3 regions of the Agromyces silvae genome follow, and region 2 is predicted to be linked to each of the others. Evidence: predicted binding sites of a transcription regulator. Region 2 holds the regulator's gene; each other region holds the start of a gene.
What was found. The regulator LexA, encoded in region 2, represses DNA repair genes until DNA is damaged. The targets are predictions, from matches to a motif close to TCGAACANNTGTTCGA.
Positions count from the first base shown of each region.

Region 1: a site for LexA is predicted at 3,758-3,773, ahead of QU602_RS13110 (Rv2578c family radical SAM protein). Genes of this name have one in related genera too.
Region 3: a site for LexA is predicted at 4,962-4,977, ahead of QU602_RS15135 (HNH endonuclease signature motif containing protein). Genes of this name have one in related genera too.

Region 1 covers NZ_CP133018.1:2,849,058-2,856,156, reverse strand. Annotated here, with positions in the region: gene QU602_RS13120 (malate:quinone oxidoreductase) at 1-1,356, shown strand, start outside; gene QU602_RS13115 (ABC-F family ATP-binding cassette domain-containing protein) at 1,731-3,548, shown strand; gene QU602_RS13110 (Rv2578c family radical SAM protein) at 3,782-4,927, shown strand; gene QU602_RS13105 (sensor histidine kinase) at 5,012-6,382, shown strand; gene QU602_RS13100 (hypothetical protein) at 6,379-7,099, shown strand, end outside.
Region 2 covers NZ_CP133018.1:1,914,333-1,921,431, reverse strand. Annotated here, with positions in the region: gene hisH (imidazole glycerol phosphate synthase subunit HisH) at 1-605, opposite strand, end outside; gene hisB (imidazoleglycerol-phosphate dehydratase HisB) at 602-1,216, opposite strand; gene QU602_RS08850 (histidinol-phosphate transaminase) at 1,227-2,315, opposite strand; gene QU602_RS08845 (LysM peptidoglycan-binding domain-containing protein) at 2,399-2,779, opposite strand; gene lexA (transcriptional repressor LexA) at 3,090-3,767, shown strand; gene QU602_RS08835 (alpha/beta fold hydrolase) at 3,798-4,592, opposite strand; gene metE (5-methyltetrahydropteroyltriglutamate--homocysteine S-methyltransferase) at 4,753-7,086, opposite strand; gene QU602_RS08825 (methylenetetrahydrofolate reductase) at 7,083-7,099, opposite strand, start outside.
Region 3 covers NZ_CP133018.1:3,288,562-3,295,660, forward strand. Annotated here, with positions in the region: gene QU602_RS15110 (DUF2510 domain-containing protein) at 1-177, shown strand, start outside; gene QU602_RS15115 (hypothetical protein) at 227-691, opposite strand; gene QU602_RS15120 (lactate/malate family dehydrogenase) at 688-1,767, opposite strand; gene QU602_RS15125 (TetR/AcrR family transcriptional regulator) at 1,797-2,396, opposite strand; gene QU602_RS15130 (SDR family oxidoreductase) at 2,497-3,186, opposite strand; gene QU602_RS15135 (HNH endonuclease signature motif containing protein) at 3,374-4,939, opposite strand; gene QU602_RS15140 (methylated-DNA--[protein]-cysteine S-methyltransferase) at 5,377-5,889, opposite strand; gene QU602_RS15145 (response regulator transcription factor) at 6,660-7,099, opposite strand, start outside.

The sequences.
Region 1 (7,099 bases), 930 kb from region 2:
GAGGTCGCCCAGGAATCCTCCAACCCCTGGAACAATGCGGGCACCGGTCATGCGGCGCTCTGCGAGCTGAACTACATGCCAGAGGCGAAGGACGGGTCGGTCGACCCGGCCAAGGCCATCAGCATCAACGAACAGTTCCAGATCAGCCGTCAGTACTGGTCGCACCTCGTCGAACAGGGCGACCTGCCCGACCCCTCGACGTTCATCAATTCCACGCCGCACATGACCTTCGTCAAGGGCGCACCGAACGTGAAGTACCTGCGTCGGCGGTTCGCCGCGCTCAAGGACCAGCCGCTGTTCGCCGGCATGGAGTACAGCGAAGACCTCGACCAGATCGCCGAGTGGACCCCGCTGCTCGCGAAGAAGCGCAACCCGCGGGCCAAGGTCGCCGCGACCCGCATCGAGTCGGGCACCGACGTCGACTTCGGCTCGCTGACCCGCTCGCTCTTCGACGACCTGAAGCGGCGCGGCGCCCAGATCAACACCGACACCCAGGTCACCTGGCTCGACCGGCAGAAGGACGGCAGCTGGAAGCTGAGACTCCGCCGGCTCGTCGGCGGCACGCCCGACGAGGTGCGCGCGCGGTTCGTGTTCGTCGGTGCCGGTGGCGGCGCGCTCGCGCTGCTGCAGCACGCCGGGATCCCTGAGATCGAGGGGTTCGGCGGGTTCCCGATCTCCGGCCAGTTCCTGCGCACCACGAACCCGAAGGTCGTCGCGCAGCACAAGGCGAAGGTCTACGGCAAGGCCGCGGTCGGCGCACCGCCGATGTCGGTGCCGCACCTCGACACCCGCATCGTCGACGGCGACACCGCCCTGCTCTTCGGGCCGTTCGCCGGGTTCACGCCGAAGTTCCTGAAGAGCTCGACGTGGTTCGACCTGCCGTTCTCGGTGCGCGCGCACAACCTCGGCCCGATGCTGCAGGTCGCGGCGAAGAACTTCGACCTCATGAAGTACCTCATTAGTGAGCTGCTCGCGTCGCGCGACAAGAAGATGGCGGCCCTGCGCCAGTTCATGCCGACCGCGAAGGCCGAGGACTGGGAGCTGATCACGGCCGGTCAGCGCGTGCAGGTCATGAAGAAGGACCCCGAAAAGGGTGGCGTGCTGCAGTTCGGCACCGAGGTCATCACCGGGGCCGACGGCACCATCGCCGGCCTGCTGGGCGCCTCGCCCGGCGCGTCGACGGCCGCACCGATCATGCTCGGGCTGCTGCAGCGCTGCTTCCCCGACCGCATGGCCGAGTGGGAGCCGAAGATCCGCGAGATGATCCCGCACTACGGCCGCACGCTGAACGACGACCCGGCCGTGGCGGCGGAGTCGCTCGCCGCGACCGCGAAGGCGCTCAAGCTCACGGCCTAGCTCCGGCCCGCGCCGACCGCGCCGCCGCGCTGTCGCGCTGTCGCGCTGTCGCGCTGTCGCGCGATGCATCCTCGCGTTCCGCGCGACGATCTGGTACGGTCGTTTCCGCTATGAAGTAAGCACATCCCATCGTCCCGCGCCTGAGGCGCCGTTGACTCCGGGTGTGCTCGTCGTTCGCTCAGGTACCGCCTGACCGAACACAGCCTGAATCGCGACAGCATGTCGTGCACACCCATCGGCCGACGGCGAATGCCCGGCGGGATTCATCCTTTGCTCCCGGGGCGCGCGCCATCGCCTGCACGCCGCCCGGTGCACCGTTGCGCCGTCGCGCGCTGTGCGCGCCCCCGGGAGCCCTTCGCGAAATGGGGTTCCCCATGGCTGTACGTTCTTCGATCTCTCCCTATCTCCGGGCCGACGGGCTCTCCGTCGCCTACGGCGAACGCATTGTGTTCGCCGATCTCTCCTTCACCGTCTCGCCGGGCGACCGCATCGGTCTCATCGGCGAGAACGGCGTCGGCAAGTCCACGCTGCTGCGCACCCTGGCGGGCACGGGTCTCGATACGCGTCCTCGTTCGTCGGTCGCCACCCGACCAGCGGGTGACTCGACCGTCGACGGCGCCCTCGTCGACGGCGCCCTCGTCGACGGCGCCCTCTCGCGCCCGGCGCGCATCGGCCTGCTCCTGCAGGAGGTGCCGTTCGCGGATCACGACCTCGTCGGCGACATCCTCGAGGATGCGCTCGCCGAGGTGCGTGCGATCGAGCGCGAGCTCGACGCGGCCGCCGCCGGTCTGGCGGTCGAGGGCGCCGACGAACGGTCCGCCGACGAGGCATCCGCTCGCTATGCGGCCGCGCTCGACGCGGCCGAACGCGCCGAGATCTGGGCGGCCGAGGCGCGACGCGACGAGCTCCTGCAGGGGCTCGGTGTGGGTGAGTTGGCCCTCGACCGGCGCATCGGCGAGGTGTCGGGCGGCCAGCGCAGCCGGTTCGCGCTCGCGGCCCTGCTGCTGCGCGCGCCCGACGCGCTGCTGCTCGACGAGCCGACGAACCACCTCGACGACGCCGCTGCGGCGTTCCTCGAGGAGCGGCTTCGCGCGTGGCGCGGGCCGGTGCTCTTCGCGAGCCACGACCGGGCGTTCCTCGACCGGGTGGCGACCGGACTGCTCGACCTCGATCCCGGTCGGCAGGGCGCGCTCGCGCTCGCCGGGGACGGGGCGTCCGGCGCGGGGGCCCGCGACGCGGGTCTCGCGAGCGCCGGCGGGCAGGTGTTCGGCGGCACGTTCTCCGAGTTCCTCGACGTCAAACGCGCCGAGCGCGAACGCTGGCGGCGGCAGTACGAGGACGAGCAGGACGAGCTTCGGAACCTGCGCGTCTCGGTCGTCGAGACCGCGCGGAACGTCTCGCACAATGCACCGATGCGCGACCGGAACAAGATGTCCTATGGCAATATCGGCAATCGCGTCGAATCGCAGGTGAGTCGCCGGGTGCGCAACGCGCAGCTGCGTCTCGACACGCTCGAACGCGAGCAGGTGCGCAAGCCTCCCGCGCCGCTCGCGTTCGCGGGCATCCCGTCGGGGTCGCACGCGCTCGCCGACGAGGCGGGCCTGCTGATCCAGGTGGCGGATGTCTCGGTCGGGGACCGGCTGCACCTCGAGACGCTGCAGCTCACGCCGACGGCGCGGCTGCTCGTCACGGGCGCGAACGGCGCCGGCAAGTCGACGCTGCTCGGCCTGCTCGCCGGGCGTGTGGCGCCTGACGGCGGCGTCGTGCACCGTCGGCGCGGGTTGCGGGTCGGGCTGCTCGAGCAGGATGTGCGGTTCGCCGATCCGGATGCCTCGGCGCGGGCGCTGTACGAGCGGACGCTGGGGGAGCGGCGGGCCGAGCAGGTGCCGCTGTCGGGGCTCGGGCTGCTCGCGCGGCGCGACCTCGACCGGCCGGTCGGGGCGTTGTCGGTCGGGCAGCAGCGCCGGCTCGCGCTGGCGCTCGTGATCGCCCGGCCGCCGCACGTGTTCCTGCTCGACGAGCCGACGAACCACCTGTCGCTCGCGCTCGCGACCGAGCTCGAGGAGGCGCTCGGCGCCTACCCGGGCGCGGTCGTGATCGCCAGCCACGACCGCTGGCTGCGCGCCCGCTGGTCGGGGCCGGAGCTGCGGCTCGCGGGCGGGCGCGTGCTCGCTCCGCAGCCGGCGGCCTGACCGTCTGAGTGCGGTTCGCTCTTTCCTTGCTCAGGAATTTCCGCGCGGCGCGCCGTGCCGGCGGCGACGACACGCCGTCGGCACGGCCGTTGTTCCTGAGTTGGGAAAGTGGGGCATGTGTGGCAGGGGGTGTGTGCGGCGTTGGGTGGGTTGGACGGTGAGTGGATGTCTCGTGCGAGAGCGTGCCGGCGCGGCGAGTTGCGTGACGTTCGAACATATGTTCGAATGAGGGAGTGCGGTGGAGTGGGCAGGAACTCGGGGTCGAGCAGACGGACACGCTGCCAGGGCTCGCTCGGTTGAACAACCTGGTGCGGTCGGTGCAGACGCCCGACTTCGCCGGGGTGACCTTTCACGAGGTGCTCGCCAAGTCCGCTCTCAACCACGTGCCCGGCGCGTCGGCCATGCCGTTCGCGTGGACGATCAACCCGTATCGCGGGTGTTCGCACGCCTGCAGCTATTGCTTCGCACGCCCCACGCACGAGTACCTCGACCTCGACGCCGGCGACGACTTCGACCGGCAGATCATCGTGAAGGTCAACGTCGTCGACGTGCTGCGTAAAGAGCTCGCGAAGGCGTCGTGGCGACGTGACCACGTCGCGCTCGGCACGAACACCGACCCGTATCAGCGAGCAGAGGGGCGCTACGCGCTCATGCCGGGTGTCATCGACGCCCTCGCCACCTCCGGCACGCCGCTCAGCATCCTGACGAAGGGCACGCTGCTGCGCCGCGACCTGCCGCTGCTGCGACGGGCGGCCGAGCACGTGCCGGTCGACCTCGCCATGTCCATCGCGGTGTACGACCACGAGCTGCAGCAGTCCGTCGAGCCCGGTACGCCCAGTACGAAGGCGCGGCTCGCCACGGTCACCGCGGTGCGCGAGGCCGGCTTCGACTGCGGGGTGTTCATGATGCCGATCCTGCCCTACCTGACCGACACGCGAGCCCACCTCGACGACGCCGTCCGGCAGGCGAAGGCGGCCGGCGCGACGAGCGTCACCTGGGCCGCGCTGCACCTGCGCGGCTCGGTCAAACCCTGGTTCATGCAGTGGCTCGAGCGCGAGCACCCCGAACTCGAGCCGAAGTACCGGTCGATGTACTACGGCCGCAACGCGTACGCGCCGAAGGCGTACCGGGCGTGGCTCGCCGAGCGCATGCGGCCGATTCTTCGCGCGCACGGTCTGCCGACGCGCGCGGCCGACCCGGCGACCGGCGGCGTGCGCTCGAGCGCGTTCCGGTTCGGCGCCCGGCCCGGTCAGACCCCGGGGGTGGATGCTCCGCCCGTCGGTGTTCCGGCCCGCGCGGCCGCGGGGGCCGACCGCGCGCGGCGCGGTCTCGTCGCGCCCGAGTTCGCGCCGCCGCCCGATCCCGCCGCGCTGTTCTGAGGCGGCGCGCCGTTCCGTGGGCCGTGTCGGAGCGGGGGCAGCGCGGGTGCGATAATCCCGTGGACGGATTCCCCCGGAGGACGCATGGCCGTTGGCCTCCCAGAGCAGCTCGCTCGCGACGCCCTCCGGCGTGCGCTGCAACGTGCCGCACACGCCGCAGCGTTCGTCTGCCTCACGGCGGCGATCGTCGTCGCCGTCGCGAGCGCCGTCAGCGGGGGTCGCCCGGATTCCTGGTCCGCGGTCGCGGCGCTCGTCGTCATGGCGGCCGCGCTCGCGCTCGTCACCCTGCGCCCCACCGTGGCGTCCACGGTGCTCTACCTCGCGGGCGGCACGGGCACCGTGCTGCTCGCGACGGTGCTCGTGATGTCGGGCGACTCGCCGTTCGCGACGTCGAACAACGTCGTGCTCGCGATGCCGCGGGTCGCGCTCGTGCTCGTCGGCGGGGCGGGCGCCACCACCGCGATCGCGGTCACCTGGGCGGTGTTGGGCTTCGTGCTCGGCGAGCTCGCCGTCGTGATCGGCACGGGGCTCGTCGGGGCGACCTGGGCGCCGAACACCGCGGCCGCGTTCGCGACGGCGGTGATCGTGGCGATCATCGTCGTCGACCGCGCCGGCCGGCGCGCGCGACGTGAGCGTGCCGGCGTGTGGGGAGTCACCAGCGAAGAGCAGCCGGCCGACCGGCGGGCGCGGGAACTCGACCCCCTCGCGCATCGCGAGCTGCGGGCCACGGCGCGACTGCACGACACCGCGCTCATGCACCTGGTCGCGATCGCGTCGGCCGGTTCGGGCCCGGTCGAGGATCGGCTGCGTACTGCGATCCGGCAGGACCTCGCGCTGATCGCGGGTCCCGATTGGGCGATCGGCCGCTCCGAGGCATCCGACCGCCCCGGGACATCCGACCGCCCCGGGGCATCCGGCCGCCCCGGGGCACCCGCTCGGCCCGCGGCATCGGCCCACGCCGGCACATCGGACCGCCCCGGCACATCCGACCGCCCCGGGGCATCCGGCCACCCCGGGGCATCCGCTCAGCCTGGGGCATCCGCTCGGCCCGAGGCATCCGCAACCTGGCTGTACCTCGACCAGTCGATGACCGCGGCCGAGCACGTGGGACTCGAGGTCCGCCTCACCGGCGACGTGTCGGCGCTGAGCGCGGTCACGCCCGCGCGGGCCGCGGCGCTCGACGCGGCCGTCGCGCAGTGCCTCGTCAACGTGCGCCGGCATGCGGGCGTGAGCGTCGCCGAGGTCGCGATCGGGGCCGACGACCGCGAACTGACCATCGCGGTCATGGATGCCGGCGTCGGATTCGATGAGGCCGCGGTGCCGGCCGACCGCATCGGGTTGCGGACCTCGATCCGCGGACGCGTCGAACACGTCGGCGGCACCGTCGAGGTCTGGTCCATCAGGAACGTCGGGACCACCGTCGTGCTCAGCGTGCCGACTGGCACCTCGGCGTGAGGCGGCGCCCGCTGCACCTGTCGCCGCAGGTGGTCGATCCGGTCGGCGGGGTCGTCGACGTGCCGATCGTGGCGGTCGGTGCCGCGCTCGCCACGGTGCTCGCCGTCACGCTGACCGCCCTGCACTGGGGCGAGGTTCGCCTCCCGGTCGCGGCGGGGCTCGGGCTGGTGCTCGTCCTGGCGGCCGCGATCGCGATGCTCGCGGCGACCGTGCCGGCCCGGGCGCCGTTCACGCCCGAGCGGCTCGGGCTCATCGTGACCCTCGCGGTCGGCGCTGCCGTCGCCGAGTACGTCTCGACGGCAGGCGCGAACCGGTTCCTCTATGACGACTTCGGCGCACTCGTCGTTGGCCTGCTGATCCTGTCGCTCGCGCCCTACTGCACGTGGGTCTCGCTCGTCGTCGCGGGCGTGCTCGCCACGGGCGTCAGCACGATTCTGGTACTGGGTACCGCGCCGACGACGGCGACGCACGCGCCGGTCATCTCGCTGGTCGCTGTGAACGCGGCCTTCATCCTGGCGTTGACCGCGGCGGCCGCCGTGTACTCGGCGACCGTCGTGCGCGAAGTGCTCGCGTGGCAGCGTGAGAGCAATGCAGCGATGCTCCGGCGAGACGCCGTCCGGCCCGGCCTGGCGAGCGCGCCGCCGTCGCGGGTGTCGGTGCTGCGCAGCGAGGTGCTGCCGTTCCTCGCGCGGGTGACGACCGCCGAACACCTCTCCC
Region 2 (7,099 bases):
GCGATGCCGGCCTCGGCCGACTTCTCGGGGTGGAACTGCGTCGCCGACAACGGTCCGTTCTCGACCGCGGCGAGGAACCGGCCGCCGTGATCGGCCCAGGTCAGCTTCGGTTTCGGGAACGGCGGCTGCGTCTCGAGCGTCCATTCTTGCGCGGCGAACGAGTGGACGAAATAGAACCGCTCGTCTTCGAGCCCGCGGAACAACACGCTCCCGTCGTCGGGCTCCACCGTGTTCCAGCCCATGTGCGGCAGCACGTCGGCCGGCAACTCGGTCACGGCGCCCGGCCATTCGCCGAGCCCCTCGGTGTCGACACCGCGTTCGACGCCGCGCTCGAAGAGGATCTGCATGCCCACGCAGATGCCGAGCACGGGCCGGCCGCCGGCCAGCCTGCGGTCGATCAGCTCATCACCGCGGACCGCACGCAGCTGGCGCATCACGGCGTCGAACGCGCCGACCCCTGGCACGAGCAGGCCGTCGGCCTCCAGCACCGCGCGACGGTCCGCGGTCAGCTCGACCTCGGCGCCCGCGCGCTCGAGGGCCTTGGCGGCCGAGTGCACATTGCCCGACCCGTAGTCGAGCACGACGACCCGAGGGCTCGCGCTCACAGCGCACCCTTCGTCGACGGGACGCCGATGACGAGCGGGTCGAGTGCCTTGGCCTGGCGGAACGCGCGCGCGAACGCCTTGAACTCGGCCTCCGCGATGTGGTGCGGGTCACGGCCGCCGAGCAGGGTGAGGTGCACGGTGAGCGCGGCGTTGAAGGTGATGGCCTCGAACACGTGGCGCACCATGGAGCCCGTGAAGTGACCGCCGATGAGGTGGTACTCGAAGCCGGCCGGCTCGCCCGAGTGCACGAGGTAGGGGCGCCCCGAGATGTCGACGACGGCCTGCGCGAGTGCGTCGTCGAGCGGGACCAGCGCGTCCCCGTACCGCGAGATGCCCGACTTGTCGCCGAGCGCCTGCTTGATCGCCGCGCCGAGCGCGATGCCGACATCTTCCACGGTGTGGTGCACGTCGATCTCGACATCCCCGGACGCGCGGACCGTGAGGTCGCTCAGCGAGTGCTTGGCGAACGCGGTGAGCAGGTGGTCGTAGAACGGCACGCCCGTCTCGATGTCGCTCGTGCCGGTGCCGTCGAGGTCGATCGACAGGTCGATGCTCGACTCGCTCGTCTCGCGCTGCACGCGCGCGGTACGGCCTGCGTTCGGGGAGGTCATACGCTCAATCCTATTGGGCCGACCGGGGCGCGAACGGCGCGATGGCTTCGAGGAACGCGGTTGTCTCGGTCTCGGTGCCGGCCGTCACCCTGAGGCTGCCCGGCAGCCCGATCTCGCGAATCAGGATGCCCCGTTCGAGCAGTCCCTCGAACACCGCGTGCGGGTCGTCGACGCCGTCGAAGAGCACGAAGTTCGAGCCGCTCCGATAGGCGCGGAATCCGAGTCGTTCGAGCTCGTTCGAGATGCGCTCCCGCTGGAGACGGATCTCGTCGACCATCGCGAGCATCTGGTCGGCGTGCGCGAGCGCACCGAGCGCTGCCGCCTGGGTGAGCGCGGACAGGTGGTACGGCAGGCGCACCAGGCGTAGTGCGTCGATGGTGGCGGGATCTCCGGCGAGGTAGCCGACCCGTGCGCCCGCGAAGGCGAACGCCTTGCTCATCGTGCGTGAGACGAGCAGTCTCGGCCGGCCCTCGAGCAACGTGAGCGCACTGGGCGTGCCCGGGTCGGCGAACTCGAAATACGCCTCGTCGACGACCACGATGCCGCGTGCCGCGTCGGCGACGGCCTCGACGGTGTCGAGCGAGAGGGGGGTCCCGGTCGGATTGTTCGGGGCGCACAGCAGGACCACGTCGGGATCGTGCTCGCGGACGGCCGCGACCGCGGTCTCGGGGCTCAGCTCGTAGTCGGCGTCGCGCCCGCCGGTGACCCACGCGGTGCCGGTCCCGGCCGCGAGCAGCGCGTACATCGAGTAGGTCGGCGCGAACCCCAGCGCGGTGCGCCCCGGGCCGCCGAACGCCTGCAGGATGTGCTGCAGCACCTCGTTCGACCCGTTCGCGGCCCAGATCTGCCGCGGCTCGAGCCCGTGACCGAGGTACCCGGCCAGTGCCGCGCGCAGCTGGGTGAACTCACGATCGGGATAGCGGTTCAACCCGAGGATCGCCGCCGCGACGCGCGCGACGATGTCGTGTGCCACGGCCTCCGGAATCGGATGCGTGTTCTCGTTGACGTTCAACGCAACGGGAACGGCCTGCTGCGGCGCACCGTACGGTGCCTTGCCACGGAGGTCGTCTCTGATGGGGAGATCCTCGAGACTGGTCACCAGATCATGCTATCCACGGCGACGGCAGCCCTCGCGCAGGCGCCTTCACGTGCACAGCACGCGTGCGCAGCGCAGCCCGCGGCTCAGCGCACGGCGGGCAGGGCGAGCTGCTGACCGGGCTGCACCACCGCGCCGTCGAGCCCGTTGAGGCGCACGATGTCGGCGATGACCTCGCGGGGGTCTTCATCGGGCGCGATCGACTCCGCCAGTTCCCACAGCGTGTCGCCGTGGCCGACGGTCACGACCTCGAGCGGGGCGACCGGCACCCCACCTCCGTCGGCGGCCGCCATGCCCGCGCCGAGCACCGACACCGAGGCCACGATGGCGACCGGCAGTGCCGCGAGCGTCGTCAACACGACCCGGCCGCGACGCGTGATCCGCAGCCGCGTCCGAGGGGCGGGTGCACCGGCGCCGACGTTCGCCCCGAAGCCGCCGTGGGCGTCGATCGTGTTCGACTCGCTCATGGTTCCTCCTGACGTTGCCGCGACCGATTCCGATTCCGAGCCGCATCCGCCGCTCGGCCGGGAGCGGCGGATGCGAAGCTCTGTTCCGAATGTATCTTCGAATGAGCGCCCGCGCAAGGTGTCTCTCCATTTCTTCTGCCTCGGCCTGCGCCCGTGAATGTGCGAGAACAGGCGCGACACGCTCGAACATATGTTTGATGCGTGCCCGCCGGGCAGATACAGTTTCGAATGTCCGAGAACAGTCGATCAGACACCACCGACATCCGGTCGCGAGGCGACCGCAACGAGGGGCGAGACCGTGAGCACCGACATCGACCGAACGCCGGAGTCCGGCTCGCGACGGCGCCGTAGCAAGGCGCTCACGCCCAAGCAGACCGCCATCCTCGAGGTCATCCAGCAGTCGGTCGCCGACCGCGGCTACCCGCCGAGCATGCGCGAGATCGGCGACGGCGTGGGCCTCTCCTCGCTCTCGAGCGTCACGCATCAGCTCAATCAGCTCGAGCTCGCCGGGTACCTGCGCCGCGACCCCAACCGGCCGCGCGCGCTCGAAGTGCTCATCGAGCTGCCCGGGAGCGAGACCCGCGCCTCGTCCAGCGAGCCGATCCCGATCAACGATGCGGCGATGGTCCCCCTCGTCGGTCGGATCGCCGCGGGCGTGCCGATCATGGCGGATCAGCAGATCGACGAGGTGTTCCCGCTCCCCCGCCAGCTCGTCGGCAAGGGTGAGCTCTTCATGCTCAAGGTCGTCGGCGACTCGATGATCGACGCCGCGATCTGCGACGGCGACTGGGTCGTCATCCGATCCCAGAAGGACGCGGAGAACGGCGAGATCGTCGCCGCGATGCTCGACGGCGAAGCGACCGTGAAGGTGTTCCGGCAGCGCGACGGGCACACCTGGCTGCTGCCGCGCAACAGTGCGTTCGAGCCGATCCTCGGCGACGCGGCCGAGGTGCTCGGCAAGGTCGTGGCGGTGCTGCGGGCGGTCTGAGCGCGGGCCGGCGCGCTCAGCGACGGCGGCTCAGCTGCGCGTCGCGGGCGACGTGCGCCCGGCACGCATCGACACCGGCTGCAGCGACACCGGCTGCAACGGCGCCGGCACGCTGCGCAGCCACTCGAGCACGGCGGACATGAACCCGGCATGGTCGTCGCGGAAGACCGTGTGCCCGGTGCCCTCGATCGTCTGCACGGTCATACCCTGCCGCCGCAGCCGCCCGGCGATCTGTTCGGTGATGAGCAGGCTCTTCTCGGCCAGCACGACGAGGGTCGGCGCCACGAGCGACACCGGTGGGACGAGCCGCCGGGTGTCGCTGAAGCCGAGGATCGTGCGCTTGTCCCAGTCGCGCAGCGTGGCGAGCTCGATCTCGACGTCTTCGGCGTGCCACTTGGGGTTCATCTTGACGAGCGCCGACCTGCGCGGGCGCGGGGCGAGCGCGAAGAAGAGCTTGAACGCGAGCCCGCGCAGCCCCGTGGGGAACGAGAACGCGGGGTCGATGTAGATCGCGGCGCGGGGCGCCATGCGGTCGGCGACGAGGCTCGCGACGAGCCCGCCGAGCGAGTGGCCCATGACCACGTCGGGCGGGCCGTCGAGCAGCGGTGTCAGCGTCTCGACCACGTCGTCGGCCCACGCGGCCGGCGAATAGCGGTCGGCCCGCGGGCTCCGGCCGTGGCCCGCGAGGTCGACCGCGATGACCCGGAAGCCGTGCGACTCGAGCTCGGCGGTGACCCGGTGCCACGCCCGCGAGTCCGACATGATGCCGTGGATGAGGATCGCGGTGCGGGGCCCGTACCCGGTCTCGGTGACGGCCAATCGCATGCCTCTCAGGCTAGGCGGCGCACCTGGGCGGTCACTTCGAGTGGACCGCATGCCACGTGTGAGTCGCGACCGCCGCGCCCGGTCGCCGCGTCCTGCGGGCGGACCGCGGCCGGGACATCCGATCGCCGGATGCCCCGGCCGCGCACGCGACGCGACTCGCTCAGCCGGGGACCGCGATCCCGGCGCGCACGGCCTTGGTCGCGGCGATGATGTGCTCGAGCGAGGCGATCGTCTCGTCATACCCGCGGGTCTTGAGCCCGCAGTCCGGATTGACCCAGAGCCGGCTCGCCGGAATGGCGCCGACCGCACGCTCGAGCATCGAGCGCACCTCGTCGGTGCTCGGCACCCGGGGCGAGTGGATGTCGTAGACCCCCGGCCCGATGCCGTGGTCGAACCCGCTCGCGGCGAGGTCGTCGACGACCTCCATCCGGCTGCGCGCGGCTTCGATCGAGGTGACGTCGGCGTCGAGGTTGCGGATCGCGTCGATGACGACCCCGAACTCCGAGTAGCAGAGGTGCGTGTGCACCTGTGTGGGTGCCGCCGCGCCGCCCGTGGCGAGCCGGAACGCGCCGACCGACCAGTCGAGATACGCCGGCTGGTCGGCGCGCTTCAGCGGAAGCAGCTCGCGCAGCGCGGGTTCGTCCACCTGGATGATCCGGATGCCCGCCGCCTCGAGGTCGGCGATCTCGTCGCGCAGCGCGAGCGCGACCTGTCGCGCGGTGTCCGCGAGGGGCTGATCGTCGCGCACGAATGACCACGCGAGGATCGTCACGGGACCGGTGAGCATGCCCTTCACCGGCTTGGCGGTGAGCGATTGCGCGTACGTCGACCAGGCGACCGTCATGGGCTCCGCCCTGGCGACGTCGCCCCAGAGGATCGACGGCCGCGTACACCGTGAGCCGTAGGACTGCACCCAGCCGTGCTCGGTCACGGCGAAGCCGTCGAGCAGTTCGGCGAAGTACTGCACCATGTCGTTGCGTTCGGGCTCGCCGTGGACGAGCACGTCGAGCCCCAGCTCCTCCTGGAGACGGATGACCCGTTCGATCTCCGCACGCATCTCGGCGCGGTACGCGGCCTCGTCGAGCTCGCCCTTCGTGAGCCGTGCCCGGGCCCGGCGGATCTCGGTGGTCTGTGGGAACGAGCCGATCGTCGTGGTCGGCAGCTCGGGCAGCTCGAGCGCCGACTGCGCCTCGACCCGGTCCGCGTAGCCCGCTCGTGAGAAGTCCGAGTCGGCGAGCGCGCCGAGCCTGGCCCGGACCGCCGGTACGCGGACGCCCGGCGCTTCGGCGCGATCCTGGAGCGCCTCACGAGCCACGGTGAGCTCGGCGGCGATCGCCTCGGGGCCGTCGGCGAGGCCGCGTGCGAGCGTCGCGACCTGTTCGACCTTCTGATCCGCGAACGCGAGCCAGCTCACGAGGCGGGGGTCGAGCTTCGTCTCGTCGGCCACGTCATGCGGGACGTGGAACAGCGACGTCGAGCTCGACACCGCAACGCTGCCGGACCAGGCGCGGAGCGCCTCGGCACGTGCGAACGCGGCCTCGAGATCGCCACGCCAGATGTTGTGCCCGTCGACGACGCCCGCGACGAGCGTCTTGGCGGCGAGCGACTCCTCCGTCGCGGGATCGAGGCGGTCGGGCGCATCGCCCCTGACCAGGTCGAACCCGATCGCCTCGACCGGCGTCGCCGCGAGCGCCGGAAGCGCATCATCGAGTCCGCCGTAGGGCGCCGCGACGAAGATCGCGGGACGGCTCGATGCCGCTCCGAGCGCGTCGTACGCGACCCCGATCGCCTCGAGGACCCGGTCGCGCGGGGCGTCGAGGGTCTCGCTCACGAGCGCGGGCTCATCGAGCTGGACCCATTCCGCGCCCGCCTCGGCGAGCGCCGCCAGCAGCTCGGCGTACACCGGAACGAGGTCGGCGAGCCGGTCGAGCGGCTGGAACTCCGCGGGCGCGTCCTCGGTCGGCTTCGCGAGCGCGAGCAGCGTCACCGGCCCGACCAGCACGGGACGCGTGAGGTAGCCATCGGCCAGCGCCTCACGGAACTGGCCGAGCAGCGCCCCGGGCTGCGCGCTGAACACCGTGTGCGGTCCGATCTCTGGGACGAGATAGTGGTAGTTCGAGTCGAACCACTTCGTCATCTCGAGCGGCGCGTCGGCCGCCTCGCCGCGAGCGATCGTGAAGTATCCCGCGAGGTCCACGCCGTCGCCGCCGACGAGGCGCTGGAATCGTTCGGGCACCGCGCCGACCGCGAGCGCCGCATCGAGCACCTGGTCGTAGTACGAGAACGACTCCGGGATCGCCGAACCGCCGCGTTGGAGACCGAGCCCGGCGAGCCGCTCCCGCGTCGCACGCCGAAGCTCGGCGGCGCGTGCCTCCAGCTCGACCGCATCGATGCCGCCCGACCAGAACGCCTCCACCGCGCGCTTGAGCTCGCGGCGCGGTCCGATGCGCGGGTAACCGAGGATCGTCCCGGTCGGGAAAATGGGCTCGCTCATGTGTTGGTCACAT
Region 3 (7,099 bases), 1.4 Mb from region 2:
GTGAAGGACGACGCGTACGCGTACGCGTGGGGCGTCGAGCCCGAGTTCGGTCTGACCGAGCTGTTCACCGGCGGGAGCACGACGGGCAACCTGGTGCTCATGCTGCCCGCTGACCCCGACGGCGTGCTGCTGGTCTCGCCCGGGTTCTACGACGAGGCCTGGGTGTCGCTGCGCTGAGCGGACAGCACTCCGCTCACACCGCGACCGTGCGGGCGTGCCCTCGATCTCACAGATCGCGGGGACGGAGCACGGTCTGCGTGACGCCGGTCACGCCGTCGCCGCGGAGCGCCTCGACGGCTGCGCGGAGGGAGGCGAACGTGCCCTCGACGATGGTCCCTCCCGCACCCGACGGCGCGACGGTGTCGACGTCGTGGTCCGCGAGCGCTCGGGTAACCGCGTCGGCTTCGAGCGGCACGTGCGCGAGTGCCCGGACCTCGGGGTCGTCGGCTCGCTCGAGGCGGACCTCGTGGACGGCGGTGAGGCGTCCGAGGGTCCGGGCGAGGGACAGCGCGATCCGCGCGCTTCCCTCGAAGACGAAGGCGAGTACGCCGAGGCCCTGATCCACGTCGAGCGTGTTCACGGCTTCGAAGCCGAGGCCGCGGGTCGAGAAGCACTCCGTGGTGGCGGTGAGCGATCCGTTCCGATCGGCCACGACGACGAACACCACCCAGGTCGTCTCCATCCCGCTCATGCGCGGACTCCCGAGAGCCATCCGTCGACCGAGCTGCGGATCTGCCGGCTGATCGCGAGCAGTCGTCTTGCCTCATCGGGTGCGAGGTCGTCGAGGAGCACCCTCGACCACCCGTCGGGCCCGACGACAAGTGGGACACCGAGGACACCCTGCACGCTGGTGCCGTCGAGCTCGAGCTCGCCGTCCAGCGCGACCTGCCCGGCGACCACGATCTCTCGTCCGTCGAGCACCGTGTCGACGAGGTCGACCGTGGCGGCGGCCGTCGCGTGCGAGGTCTTCGCCCCGCTGGTGTGCGTGAGATAGGGGCGCACCACGCCGCGGACGCCCGGGCGGAGTGTGTCGACCATGGCGAACGCGGATCCGGGGTCGGTGCGGCCGGCTGCGGCGAGCTCGGATTTCGCGGCGGCGACCTCGGCTGCGAACGTGTCGAGCGTGCGCTCGCCGCGCAACGTCCGGACGACGGCTGCGCGCTCGCCGCCGTCGAAGCCGCGGATGCGGACCGTCGACCAGAGCGGGACGGCGCCGTCACCGTGCTGACCGGCCACGAACCCGCTCACGCGCTGCCGGTGGATGCCGAGGTCCGCGGCGATCTCGCGCCGGAATCGCAGGGTGTCCAACCAGGACCCCATGCCGATGACCCGGTGCCGGCCGAGGCGCTCGGCGAGCACCGCGACGCCGAGTTCGACGGGGTTTGACACGACGATGACGACCTCTTGACCGGTGCCGCCGGCGGCCAGCGCCTCGGCGTACTCGCGGAACGTCGCGAGGTTCCGCTGGGCGAGCAGGTCACGGTCGATGACCTGGCTCGGGTCGACGGGAACCGTGGCGCCCGCGGCGAGCACGATGACGTCGGCGACGACGTCGTCGGGTGTCGTGGCGACGTCGATGAACGGCGCGTGCTCGTCGTACGCGTCGATGAGGTCGGCGCGGAGCCCGTGCGTCGCCAGTTCTGACGGGCCGCCTACGCGCCCGACCAGCTGCAGCCGAGATGTGGAGCGTACGACGCGCTTCTCGATGAGGTTGGCGCAGACCGCGCGGCCGACATCTCCCGTGGCTCCGAGAACTGCAACATCCATGTCCGGATGCTAGCGGGTGCCCGCGCCTCCTACCGCTGCGTGCCGCGTCGCGGCCACCAGGCTGGCATGAGGGTCGCGATGCGGGCGGCCTCGGCCGAGGCATCCGTCTCGTCACTGAGCGCCCAGGTCTCGATCGCACCGACCAGACCGCCGGCGACGTACGCGGCGGCCTGCTCGATCGCCTCCTCGGTGCGCGGCGCGCCGGGCACACGCTGCTCGCGCCAGACCTCGAGCGCGAGCCGGGCACGGTGCCGCAGCCGGTCGTCGACTGCGGTGCGGAAGATGCCGCGTGTGACCGGACCGAACAGCGTGCGGTACCCGGCTCGCTCCTCGGCGATGTGGTCGAGGATTCGTCGCATCGAGCTCAGGTACCGGTCGGCGACCTCCTCGGGCGCCTCGGCTGTGGGCTCGACGTCGACCTCGGCGATGCGGTCGATGTCACGGCTGAACTCGGCGAGCGCGAACTCGGGCACCCCGTCGGCGTGCCCGTAGAACGTCGTGCGGTGCACGCCGGCCTCGCGGCAGAGCTCGGCGACCGTGATCTCGTCGAGCGGCCGACGCTCGAGCAGCCGCGTGAGCGCCGCGACGAGGGCCTGGCGCGTGCGGATCTGTCTCGGGTCGGGTCGCATCTGATCAGGGTAGTCAGGCTCGCGAGGCATGGGCATCGAACGGGTGGATGCCTCGGGCGAGGCATCCACTCGCCCGAGGCGTGCGCGTCTCGGGCCGCGCTCAGCTCTCGTAGTGGGCGAGGCCCGCGGTCTCGCCGCCGTCGGCGACGAACTCGGCGCCGGTGGAGAAGCTGGACTCGTCGCTCGCGAGGAACAGGACGAGGTTCGACAGCTCGATCGGCTCGCCGACTCGGTGAAGCGCGACGTGGTTCTGCGGCGTGTCGAGCTCGTCGGTCATCGGCGTGCGGATCACACCGGGGTGCACCGAGTTCACGCGGATGTTGTACTGGCCCAGGTCGAGCGCGGCGTTCTTCGTGAGCCCGCGCACGCCGTACTTCGCGGCGTTGTAGCCGGGCAGCGCCTCGTAGCCCTGTAGGCCGGCGGTCGACGAGATGTTGATGATGGACCCCTTGCCGCTCTGCTTGAGCGCAGGTGCAGCGGCTCGGATGCCGTAGAAGACACCGGTGAGGTTGATGGCGATCATCTTGTCCCAGGCCTCGAGCGAGTACTCGTCGACCGGGCCGAAGTTCGCGATGCCGGCGTTGTTCACCACGACATCGAGTCCGCCGAACTCATCGACGGCGAGCTTGACGGCCTGCTCCCATTGCGCATAGTCGGTGACGTCGAGGTGGACGTAGCGGACGTTCTCGCCGAGCTCGGCCGCGAGCACCTCGCCCTCGGCGTCGAGCAAGTCGCCGATGACGACCTTCGCACCCTCCTCGACCAGAAGCCGGGCGTGCGAGGCGCCCATGCCGCGGGCACCTCCGCTGATGAGAACCACTTTGTTACTGACGCGTGCCATGTGTGACCTTCCTCTCGATTCCGGGAACGGGTGCCCCGGGCGGGTCGGCATCGTCGCGGGCTCGTGGCGTCGTGGCTGGTGCCGACCACTTCGTCGGTGTACGTGTCTATTCTACACATGTCGAATAGAAGGCTTATTAGAAGCCCACCGTTTCCTCGTACACCGCCGGTGGACGGCGGCGACGGCGGTGCGCCGAGTTCAAGCCCGGGCGCCGGCCTGAGTCCGGGTCCGGGTCCGGGTCTAAGTCGAGGGTTGAATCGGAGTCCGAGTCCGGGTCCAGCTCGGAATCCGAGTCCGGGGCCGGGGCTAGCTCTGAATCGGAGTCCGAGTCGTCAAGGTCGCCGCATTCGTCGCCGGGATCTGCCGCGTCGGCGAGGACTTCGTTCTGCCCGAAGGCTCGGCGAGCTGCCTCGATGGCCTGCTGGAGGCTGCCGGCACGCAGATCACCTTCCGGCGTGGTGCGGTACACCGCGCCGGTCAAGGAGGTCCACTCGAGCACTCCCCCGTCGAGGTGCCTGAGCGACCACGCGGTCTCGTGTTTCAGATGATGGTGGAACGCGCACAAGTGAGCCAGATTGTCGTGAGCGGTCGCGCCGTGGTCGGCCGCCCAAGCCGCGCTGTGGTCGACCTCGCACCGAACCGCACGCCGTGTGCACCCCGGAAAGCGGCACGTACGGTCGCGCACCTGAAGCCACGTTCGAAGGTCAGCCGGTACCCGATATGAGCCACGGTCGACGTCGAGCACCGCACCGCTGATCGGGTGGGTCAGCAGCCTCGTGAACGACGGTGCGTTCGCGGCCAGACGCCGAGCCGTCTCCGCATCGATCGGACCATAGCCGTCGAGGTCGGCCGGCGACTCGTCGAGACCGAGCAGGCTGAGCACGGGCACCGTCACGTGCACCGTAGGACGAATCGAGGCGAGTCCCGTGCCGGCCGCCGCGTCGCCGACCGGCGCCCCGTACAGCAAGAGGTCACGCGCGAGGTCCGCCTCGAGCTGCGCACAGGTGCGCGACTCGGACGCGTCGGCCTTCGCCACGGTCACCGCTTGCTTCAGCCGGTCGCGTACCAGCAGCGCGTCCGTCGCGCGCATCTGCACGGCGAGCCACGCCATGCCATCCGGTGCGGGCTCGAGCTGCACGGCGCGGTCAGCGAACGCACGCTCATGACGTTGCACGACCGTCTCGATCTGCACCTGCTCGAGCAGCCGCTTCGCATCATGCCGCAGCTTCGCAGGAGTCACGCCCCGCGCCAGCGAGGCAAGCTCGGCATCCGCCCTCGCGAGCGCATCGGATGACCCTTCGACGGCACTCACAGCCTCGACGATGACGCGCACGTGCGCCGCGTCGATCTCCCCCTCGCTCATCGCCGCCAGCGTCGATGGAAGCGCCGTGCAGAGCATGTACGACTCCGACGCGAGGCGCTGCATCGTCCGCTCGGAGACCCGCCACGCGACAGCGAGTTCCGCGATGACCGCACGGCGCGCGAGCTCGTACTGGCCGGTACGCCCGAGATGAGACGAGACGAATGAACGTGCGCGGCTCACCGCGAACTGGATCGCCTCGTGGATCGAGACAAGGCGTTGGGCATCGAGTCGAGCAAGCGCCTGTCTGAGCTCGACGGATGCATCGATCAATGCCGCGAGTTCGGCCTGCGCCTCCACGTGCGACCCGATGTCAGCGGGTGGTGGAATCATGTCTTGCATGAGCAGCAAGATATCACTATCCTCGAATGCGTGTTCGAATCTTTCCACACCCGGCGAGCACCGCAGCGGAGCAGATCAATGAGCGGCGGCGGGTGGCGGATTGCAGGGAGAGAGGTGATGGATTGGAGGAAGAGAGGCAGTGGATTGGAGGGAGAAGTGAGGGGCTGGGCACGGTGGAGTTAATGAGGCTGGGCACGGTGGAGATGAGGAGGCCTGGCACAGGCGAGGCCGAGGAAACCTGGTGAAGGCGACCGAGGTGCAGGCGACCGAGGTGCAGGCGACCGAGGTGCAGGCGACCGAGGTGCAAATGCCAGAGAAGCGAAGCGAGAGGTACTGATGAAGCGAGCGGCCTGACGGCTGTGGCGGTCGTGGTGAAGCCCTCGAAGGCCGCGATCCAGCTCCCTCGACAGAGCGCAGGAGACCGGAGAGCCAGGAGGTTAGAAGAGACGGCGCTGCGCGACGACTGGGGCACCCTCGAGCTCGAGCAGCTGCAGTTTGCGTTCGAGGCCACCCGCATAGCCCGTGAGCGCGCCGTTCGCTCCGACGACGCGGTGGCACGGCACGACGATACTGATCGGATTCCTCCCGACCGCACCCCCCACCCGGCGAGCGAGGTTGCGATCGCCGAGCTCGACCGCCAACGCACCGTACGTCGTGGTCTCTCCGTACGGGATCTCGCGCAACAGGTCCCAGACGGCATGCTGGAACGGGTCGCCGACCGGCGCAATGGGCAGGTCGAACTCCCGTCGCCGGCCTTCGAGGAACTCTGCGAGCTGTGCCGCAAACGTCACGAAGAGGGAGTCGACAGAGGCATCCACGCCCGCACCGATCGAGCCCTCCACTGGGGGGTGCCAGTGCCCCGGAAAATACACGCCCGCCATCGCGTCACCGTCGCCCACGACGAGCAATTCGCCGAGCGCGGTCGGTAGCGTGGCGTGGCGACGGCTCATGCCTCAATCTTTGCGCCTGCAGGTCGCGGCTGCGCCCACCTTTCCAGCGGAAATCAGACAGGTACGCGGACTCGGCTGGGTCTGATTGGAGGGATCCGCCTGAGGGCCCAGCCAAAGGTCGAGGCATCGCGCAGACGCAACAGGCACAGGCCCAAGCTACGCCTGACGGCACCAGCCAGAGGTCGAGGCGTCGCGCAGACGCAACAGGCAAACGCCCAAGCTGTGCCTGACGGCGTCGGGCAGAGGCCCCCGCCGCCGCGGGGTGTGCGGCGGCGGGGATCTGACCCGACGGTTCGGAGGGAGTCCGCCAGCTTGAGGGGCCGCCGCCGGCGTGCGGCCAACGCCAGGTTAACGGAGAGCGTCGTCCGATTTCTTTCATCGTGTGCCCCCAGTTCGGGTGGCGCGCCGCCCCGCTGGGCCGGTCGGGCAACCGAGGCGACGATCGCCACAGCGTCGGCCACCAGGAGCACGGCACCGATCCCGAGCCAGGCCGGCGGCTCGACGCCGGTCGACGCGATCAGCCTGGCGTCGCTTCGGCTCGACTTCGCCGGCCCGGAGGGCTCCGCCGGCGGCATGCGCATCGGCTCGACTTCGCCCGCCCGGAGGGCTCCGCCGGCGGCGTGCGCGTCGGCTCGCCCACGGGACCAACCTTGGAAATCTCGTTGATCGCGCCTGTCTCGGCCACCGGGAACCGGACCGAGGTCTGTACCGCGACCCCGATCATTCCCCTTATAGGGAGTCAAGTCCCCACTTCTCGTGGCCCGCGCTGATCAGATCCAGCCCTGCTGCCAGGCGATCTCGGCGGCCTCGTGCCGCGAAGCGGCGTCGAGCTTCGTCATCGCGGACGACAGATAGTTGCGCACGGTTCCGGGTGCGAGGTGCATGCGTTCGGCGATCTGCTGCACGCTCATCGTCGAGCGGCTGTGCCGAAGCGCGTCCAGCTCACGGTCGGTCAGCGGGCAGCGCTCGGCGGTGAGCGCGGTCGCGGCGATCTCGGGGTCGATGTACCGGCGGCCGGCCGCGACATCGCGGATCACGTTCGCGAGGTCCTCAGCCGGGGTCGACTTCGGGACGAAACCCGACACCTTCGACGCGAGCGCGCGGCGCAGTACACCAGGGCGGGCATGACGGGTGACGATGACCACGCGGGTCGGCACCTCGGCCAAGATGCGGGACGCCGCCTCGAGGCCGTCGGCCTCCGGCATCTCCA